Regions from separate parts of the Brachymonas sp. J145 genome, predicted to be linked through region 1. Evidence: predicted binding sites of a transcription regulator. Region 1 holds the regulator's gene; the other holds the start of a gene.
What was found. The regulator FNR, encoded in region 1, switches genes on or off when oxygen is low (the NO sensors DNR and NnrR bind a similar motif). The targets are predictions, from matches to a motif close to TTGATNNNNATCAA.
Positions count from the first base shown of each region.

Region 2: the regulator FNR is predicted to act here: its motif matches at 1,207-1,220, upstream of V1261_RS01290 (DUF3149 domain-containing protein).

Region 1 is NZ_JAZDCI010000005.1:43,505-47,338, forward strand. It holds gene ccoG (cytochrome c oxidase accessory protein CcoG) at 1-1,121, shown strand, start outside; gene V1261_RS06390 (nitrogen fixation protein FixH) at 1,142-1,447, shown strand; gene fnr (fumarate/nitrate reduction transcriptional regulator Fnr) at 1,536-2,261, opposite strand; gene hemN (oxygen-independent coproporphyrinogen III oxidase) at 2,480-3,834, shown strand, end outside.
Region 2 is NZ_JAZDCI010000001.1:271,134-274,967, forward strand. It holds gene metW (methionine biosynthesis protein MetW) at 1-322, shown strand, start outside; gene V1261_RS01280 (DUF2061 domain-containing protein) at 319-597, opposite strand; gene V1261_RS01285 (rhodanese-like domain-containing protein) at 702-1,133, opposite strand; gene V1261_RS01290 (DUF3149 domain-containing protein) at 1,290-1,448, shown strand; gene V1261_RS01295 (YdcH family protein) at 1,560-1,784, shown strand; gene V1261_RS01300 (16S rRNA (uracil(1498)-N(3))-methyltransferase) at 1,845-2,615, opposite strand; gene V1261_RS01305 (aminoglycoside phosphotransferase family protein) at 2,619-3,710, opposite strand.

The DNA.
Region 1 (3,834 bases):
TGTTCACGGCAGTGGCAGGGCGCCTGTGGTGCGGCTACGCCTGTCCGCAGACGGTCTATACCGAGATCTTCCTCTGGGTCGAGGCCAAGATTGAAGGCGACCGCAGCGCGCGACTGCGTCTCGACAAGAATCCCTGGAATGGCGAAAAGATCGCCAAGCGCGGTGGCAAGCACGTGATCTGGCTGCTGATTTCGCTGTGGACTGGCTTGACCTTTGTCGGCTATTTCTCTCCGATCCGTGAGCTGCTGGGCAACTTCATGGTCTGGAACCTGGGCAACTGGGAAACCTTCTGGATCTTCTTCTATGGTTTTGCCACGTACGGCAACGCCGGCTTCATGCGTGAGCAGGTGTGCAAGTACATGTGCCCGTATGCGCGCTTCCAGAGTGCCATGTTCGACGCCGATACCCTGATCGTGACCTACGACCAGGAGCGTGGCGAACCGCGCGGCGCACGCTCCAAGAAGATGAGCGATAAGCAGGTGGCAGCGATGGGCGACTGTATCGACTGCAAGATGTGCGTGCAAGTCTGCCCGACTGGCATCGATATCCGCGATGGCCTGCAGTATGAGTGCATTGGCTGCGGTGTCTGTGTCGATGCCTGTGACGAAGTGATGGACAAGGTCGGCTACCCGCGTGGCCTGATCAAGTACTACACGCAAAATGCCATGGACAACAAATGGAATGTCAGCCAGGTCTGGGAGCGTGTGCGTCGTCCGCGCGTGCTGGTCTACACCACCATCCTGCTGGCGATTGCGGCAGCGCTGGTGGTCAGCCTGACCATGCGTTCGTCGATGCGCGTGGACGTGATCCGTGACCGTGGCGTGATGGCGCGCATGGTGGATGGCGGCAAGATCGAGAACGTCTATACGCTGCGCGTGATGAACACGACCGAGCGTGAGCAGGACTACGAAGTGCGCGTACACGGCATTCCGGGCGCGCTGGTGGCCAGCGGCAGCACCTTCAAGGTGGCGCCGGCCCAGGTGACGCAGCAGGCCGTGAGCGTACGTATCCAGCACGGCAGCATGGAGCCGGGCTCGCACGAGATCTACTTCGACGTGAAGGAATTCGTGAGTGGCGACACGGTGTCTGAAAAGGCGGCCTTCTTTGTTCCCAACCGTTAACCAGACAGATGCAGACTATCGTGAGCCAAGCCCCGCAAAACCCTAGCCCTTCCCAGGATCCGAACCGTCAGCCGCACCCGGAAGACGGCCGGGTCTGGTGGAAATATCCCATCGTGTGGATGGTGATTGCCGGTCCGGTGGCCGTCATCATCGCCAGCCTGATCACCTGGATCCTGATCATGCGCTCACCCAACGAGGTACTGACGCAGTTCCAGGATGTGGAAGACCAGTCGCTGGTACAACAGAAGGGCGGCCAATACACGCCGGCCCACCGTGCGCGCAACCATGCGGCGACCGGCGGCGTGGCACCGGACGCCGAGAAGTGATGTCGCAGGCAGATTGACAAGCGCCTGCCGCCAATGACAAATGCCCCGCAACTGGTGTTGCGGGGCATTTCTTGTGCTGTCTGCAGGCTTATGCGCCTTGCTGGTTGACGATGCGCTCCAAGGCTTCCGGATCGATGATGTGGACGTGGCGCTGGCGCACTTCGAGGATGCCTTCGTCGGCGAAGCGCGAAAACATGCGGCTGACGGTTTCGAGCTTGATACCCAAGTAGCTGCCGATTTCCTCACGCGTCATGCGCAGCACCAGCTCGGATTGCGAGAGGCCGCGCACATGCAGGCGCTGCACCAGGTTGAGCAGGAAGGCGGCCAGGCGCTCTTCGGCGCGCATGCTGCCCAGCAGCAGCATCATGTTCTGGTCGCGCACGATTTCGCGGCTCATCAGCTTGTGGACATGGGTCTGCAGGGCCGGTACCTGGCGTGAGATGTCGGACATGCGCGAGAACGGCAGCACGCAGATCTCGGCATCTTCCAGTGCCACGGCGTCACAGGTGTGCTGGTCGTTGACGATGCCATCCAGCCCGACGATTTCGCCAGCCATGTGAAAACCGGTGACCTGCTCACGGCCATCAGGGGTGGTCACCACGGTCTTGAAGAAGCCGGTGCGGACGGCGTACAGGTTGGTGAACGGCTCACCGTGGCTGTACAGCACATCACCGCGCTTGAACTTGCGGCGGGCGCTGATCAGCTCTGCCAGCGCATCCATATCGTCGGCATCGCCTTCGACGGGCATGCAGAGATCGCGCAGGTTGCAGTTGGAACAGTTGACCTTGAGAGGGCTGAAAGTGGTGGCAGGCATGGCACAGTCTGGCAGCGATATCCCTTGATATCAGTAGTGGATCGGCCGATTATGGCACGGGCACCCCTTCCGTTGATACAAATCAAGACCCTGCGTACGGACATTGGGCACATTGCTGCCATCACCACGTGTTTGCTGGATCGCAATACGCATCCGGCCGGTTCGCCATTGGCAGTCCCCGGCTGCGCATGCTTGCTTAAAAGTCTAGAATTTCCCTTATGAGCCTGAATCACCATCCTGCACTGACCCCCGAGCTGCTGACGCGTTACGACGTGCCCGGCCCGCGTTACACCTCCTACCCGACAGCTGACCGTTTCGTCGAAACCTTTGGCGAAGCGGACTATATCGCAGCGCTGGCACAGCGCCACAATTCGCGCCCGGCGCATGCGACGCCGCTATCGCTGTATGTGCATGTGCCGTTTTGCGAATCGCTGTGCTACTACTGTGCCTGCAACAAGATCATCACCAAGCACAAGGAGCGCGGTGTCGAGTACCTGGACTACCTGCAGCGCGACATCGACCTGCATGTAGCGCAGCTGGGCGAAGGGCAGACGATCTCGCAGCTGCACTTTGGTGGCGGTACGCCGACCTTCCTGGATGATGAGAACCTGGGTCGCCTGATGGGCATGATCCGCAAGGCTTTCACGCTGATTCCGGGTGGCGAGTATTCCATCGAGGTGGATCCGCGCACGGTGGATGCCGAACGCCTGAAGACACTGCACGCGCTCGGCTTCAACCGCCTGAGCTTTGGCGTGCAGGACTTTGACCCGCAGGTGCAGCAGGCGGTGCACCGCATCCAGCCGGCCGAGCAGGTGTTTGCATTGGTGGCAGCAGCGCGCGAGATCGGCTTTGACTCGATCAACGCCGACCTGATCTATGGCCTGCCGATGCAGTCGGCTGCCTCGTTTGCGCGCACGCTGGAGCAGATCCGCGAACTGCGCCCGGACCGTATCGCGCTGTACGCCTATGCGCACCTGCCAGAGCGCTTCAAGCCGCAGCGCCGCATTGATGCCTATACGCTGCCGACTGGCGCCGAGAAGGTGCAGATGCTGGCGCAGTCGCTCAAGGCCTTTGAGGAGGCCGGCTATGTCTATGTGGGCATGGACCACTTTGCGCTGCCCGGGGATGCGCTGGCGATTGCCAAGCAGCAGGGCCGCCTGCACCGCAACTTCCAGGGCTACAGCACGCAGCCGGATTGTGACCTGATCGGTCTGGGTGTATCGGCGATTGGCCGCATTGGTGCGACCTACAGCCAGAACGAGAAGTCGCTGGACGACTATTACGATGCGCTGGAGCGTGGCCATTTCCCGGTGGTGCGCGGCCTGACACTCACCAACGACGACCTGCTGCGTCGCAGCGTGATCATGGCCATCATGTGCCAGGGCGAGTTGCGCTTTGAAGCGATTGAGCAGGCTTACCCGGAGATCCGTTTCCGCGAATACTTTGCACGGGAACTGGAAATGCTCCAGGAGAAGGAGCGCGAAGGCATGGTACAGCTGACCGATCAGGGCCTGACGGTGACGGCGCAGGGCTGGTATTTTGTGCGCGGCATTGCCATGCTGTTTGACAAATA
Region 2 (3,834 bases), on a different contig from region 1:
GCAGCACCTGCGCAATGCCGAAACCATGCTGCGCGAGACCACCCGCGTCGGCAAGCTGGGCGTGATTGCCTTCCCCAACTTTGCCCACTGGCCGAACCGGCTGTCGATCCTGCGTGGCCGCATGCCGGTGAGCAAGCGCATGCCTTACGAGTGGTACAACACGCCCAACATCCGCGTCGGTACCCATGCCGATTTTGGCGTGCTGGCCGCCCGCAACGGCCTGCGCGTGCTCGACAAATTCGGCCTGCACGAAGGTGAAGTGGTGCGCTGGTGCCCCAACCTGCTGGCCAGCACCGCGGTCTACCAGGTGCAGCGCACCTAGGCCGCCGATCCGGCCAGCTGCTCCGGTGCGTTCGCGGCGGCCTGGCCTGCCTGCGACTGGCGGCGACGCAGCACGCGCTCCCAGGCGCGCTCATGGAACACATAGGCCAAGGTCTGCACCGCCGGCTCCAGCAGGGACAGCGCAATCGCGGCCTTGATGTCGCCGGTGACCAGATATGCCACCGTCGCCGCCACCAGCATATGCATGCCGGAATAGCTCAGCGTCTTGAGCAAGGTCTGGCGGTGGCTGAGAACAAGCTGGCGGATGCGGGTCATGGGAATCTCCTGTTGCGCTTCCGTACCGGAAGACTTGCATAGATGATAACGATTATCATCAGCAACAACAATCGATTCCCGCTATGCCACCGATAGGTGGCCGCCTATTTCTGCTGCCAGGGTAAGCCGCGATAGCGCCAGCCGCCTAGCTGGCCGCGATGGCCGGCGGCATCCAGACTGCCCTCGAAGCCTTCGAGAATGTTATAGCTCGGACCCAGCCCCAGCGCCGTGGCGCGCGTGGCGGCATCGATCGAGCGCGCACCGCTGCGGCACAGGAACAGCAGCGACTTGCCGGCATGACGCGCCGCGATCTGCTGCACGCTCTGGTCAAAACTGGGGTTGACCTCCATCGTCGGGTACTCCTTCCAGGGCAGGGTTTCGCTGCCCGGCACGAACCCGACCCAGTCGTGCTCTGCACTGGTGCGCACATCAATGATTACGCCCTGTCCCTGCTGCTGCCAGTCGTGGGCCTGTTGCGGCGTGATGTCGCCGGCATAGGAGGGGGCGCTGTCCTGGGTATCGTCTGTGGTGCTCATGGTCACATTCATATGCTATATGTAGTTGTAGATGGTGCCCGAACGCGGACACTTTCAGGCATTTGCCAATGTCTTGATACCTGTCAAGGTCTCTGACCCTTATTTGTGGCCAAATGTAATCTGACTATTATCTGGAGAAAAATCATGGATGTCCTGATGACTGAACTGTTCCGCACCGATATCGGCCTGCTGTCGCTGTTTACCATCCTGTTCATCATCGGCATGTCGGTCTTCTTCGTCATCTTTTTCCGCAAGAAGGTGGCACAGGACATGGCCGAACACGAGCGCCAGCTGCGCCAGGGCAAGTCCTCCTGAGCACGCGGAGCGCTTCGCGCCAGAAGCGCTCCTTGGTATACTGAAGGCATGCGGCAGGATCCTGCCGGACCCCTGCTTTCAGCATTCCAACCAACCTCAAGAGGATCTCTGATGTTCCCCGAATACCGCGACCTGATCACCAAGCTGAAGACCGAAGATGCCCGTTTCGAGCGCCTGTTCGACAAGCATAACGACATGGACCAGAAGATCAAGAACATGGAAGCCCGTCTGGAGCCGGCTACCGACATCGAAATCGAAGTCCTGAAAAAAGAAAAGCTGGCCCTGAAGGACGAGCTGTACCAGATCCTGCGCAAGGCTGACGCCGCCGAGGCCTGATCGCCCGGTCCCGTCTGCACACCGCAGCATCCCCCGCCAGCCTGGCTGCCGGGGGATTTTTCATGCCTGTGCGGCAGGCAGCAACTGCAATAGCGACAGTGCGGCCAGCGGTGCGGTTTCGGCGCGCAGCACATGGGCTCCCAGCGTGATCGGCTCGAAGCCCTGTTGCAGTGCCAATGCCTCTTCGGCGGCATCAAGCCCGCCTTCCGGACCAGACAGCAGGCTGACCGCCTGTGGCGGGCGCTGGCCGGCCACCCAGGCATGGAGCGGCTGGCTGCCCTGCGCGAATGACAGCACCGCCTTGCGGCCGGCAGCCGCAGTCACCGCCTCCGGCAGCGTACGCAGCGGGTGGACCAGCGGTACGCGCGTTCGGCCACTCTGCTCGCAGGCAGCAACCGCCACCGCCTGCCAGTGCGCCTGACGACGTTCAGCGCGATCGCCCTTGAGCCGCAACACGCTGCGGCTGGTCTGCAAGGGCTGGATGCTGCACACGCCGAGTTCTGCGGCCTTCTCGACCAGCCAGTCCATGCGCTCGTTGGCCGGCACGCCAACCAGCAGGTGCACCTCGGCTTCCGGCACGGAGCGTTCCGGATGCAGCTGCAGGATGCGAATTTCCACCTCGCTGCGGCCCATGCGCAGCACCTCGGCCTCGGCATGCCCCTGGCGCCAGGGCGCATCGGCCGGCGTCTCGGCATCGGGCAGACCGCCATGGAACAGCTCGATACGATCACCCGGCTGCAGGCGCAGCACCTGCACATGGCGCGCTGCACCGGGCGGCAGCAGCAACTCCATGTCCGGGATCAGCGGCAGAGGACAATGGAAACGCGCCATGGCTTAGATGCGGCCAAAGGCGAAGCCGGTAACGTCCTGCGTGCCCTCGATCTGGTCTACCAGCTGCAGCAGCGGTGCCAGTTCACGGTAGCGGCGACCGGCGTGGCGGATGTATTCGATGAAGCGCGGCGCATCGGCCAGGTATTTCTCCTTGCCGTCGCGCAGCGTCAGGCGCGCAAAGATGCCGGCCACTTTCAGATGGCGCTGCAGGCCCATCCACTCGACCGCGCGGTAGAAGGCGCCAAAGTCCTGGTGCCAGTCTTCGAAATCCATCAGGCCGGCCTTGCGCGCACGCTCCCAGTAGCGAATCGTCATGTCCAGCACCAGCTCCTCGTCCCAGCTGATGAATGCATCGCGCATCAGGCTGGCAATGTCGTAGGTGACCGGGCCGTAGACCGCGTCCTGGAAGTCCAGCACACCCAACGGCGATTGCGGTGTCTCGCCCAGCATCAGGTTGCGTGGCATGAAATCGCGGTGCACATAGACGCTGGGCGCGGCCAGGTTGCGCTGCACGATCAGGTCGAAGGTACTGGCCAGCACCTGCTGCTGCTCGGGCGTGAGCGTGACCTGGCGGTGCTGCGCCAGATACCAGTCGGGGAACAGCTGCAGCTCGCGACGCAGCAAGGCCTCGTCGTAGGCCGGCAACTGGTCCGGGCGCGAGGCCAGCTGCCAGGGCAGCAGTGCGTCCAGCGCCTGCTGGTAGTAGGGCATGGCCGCCACCGGCTGCTGTTCGTCCAGCGCCGTCATCATGGTGTCGCCGCCCAGATCGTTCAGCAGCATGAAACCGTGCTCACGATCCCACTCGAGCACGCGCGCGGCATGCACGCCCGCCTGCTCCATCAGGCCGGCCACATGCACAAAGGGCTGGCAGTTTTCCTTGTCCGGCGGCGCATCCATGATGATGCGCGAGGGCTGGCCGGCTTCACCCTGCACGCGCAGGTAGCGGCGGAAGCTGGCATCGGCATTGGCCAGCACCACGCTTTCGGGGCGAATCTGCTGGCGGGCGGCAATCGCTTCCAGCCACTGGGAAAACTGCTGGGCGCGTTCGGGCGCGGACCAGTTCAGGGCCGCGATGGGATCATTCTGCAGGGACATGGTTCAAGTCGGTAATAATTGGGTGCGGCGCACCTGCGCGCGGCATGCCGCCATTGTATGCAAGGCGTGCCGCCATGGCATTTTTGTCACAGCCAGCCACGGCCCGGCCAATGGCTGGCAGAAT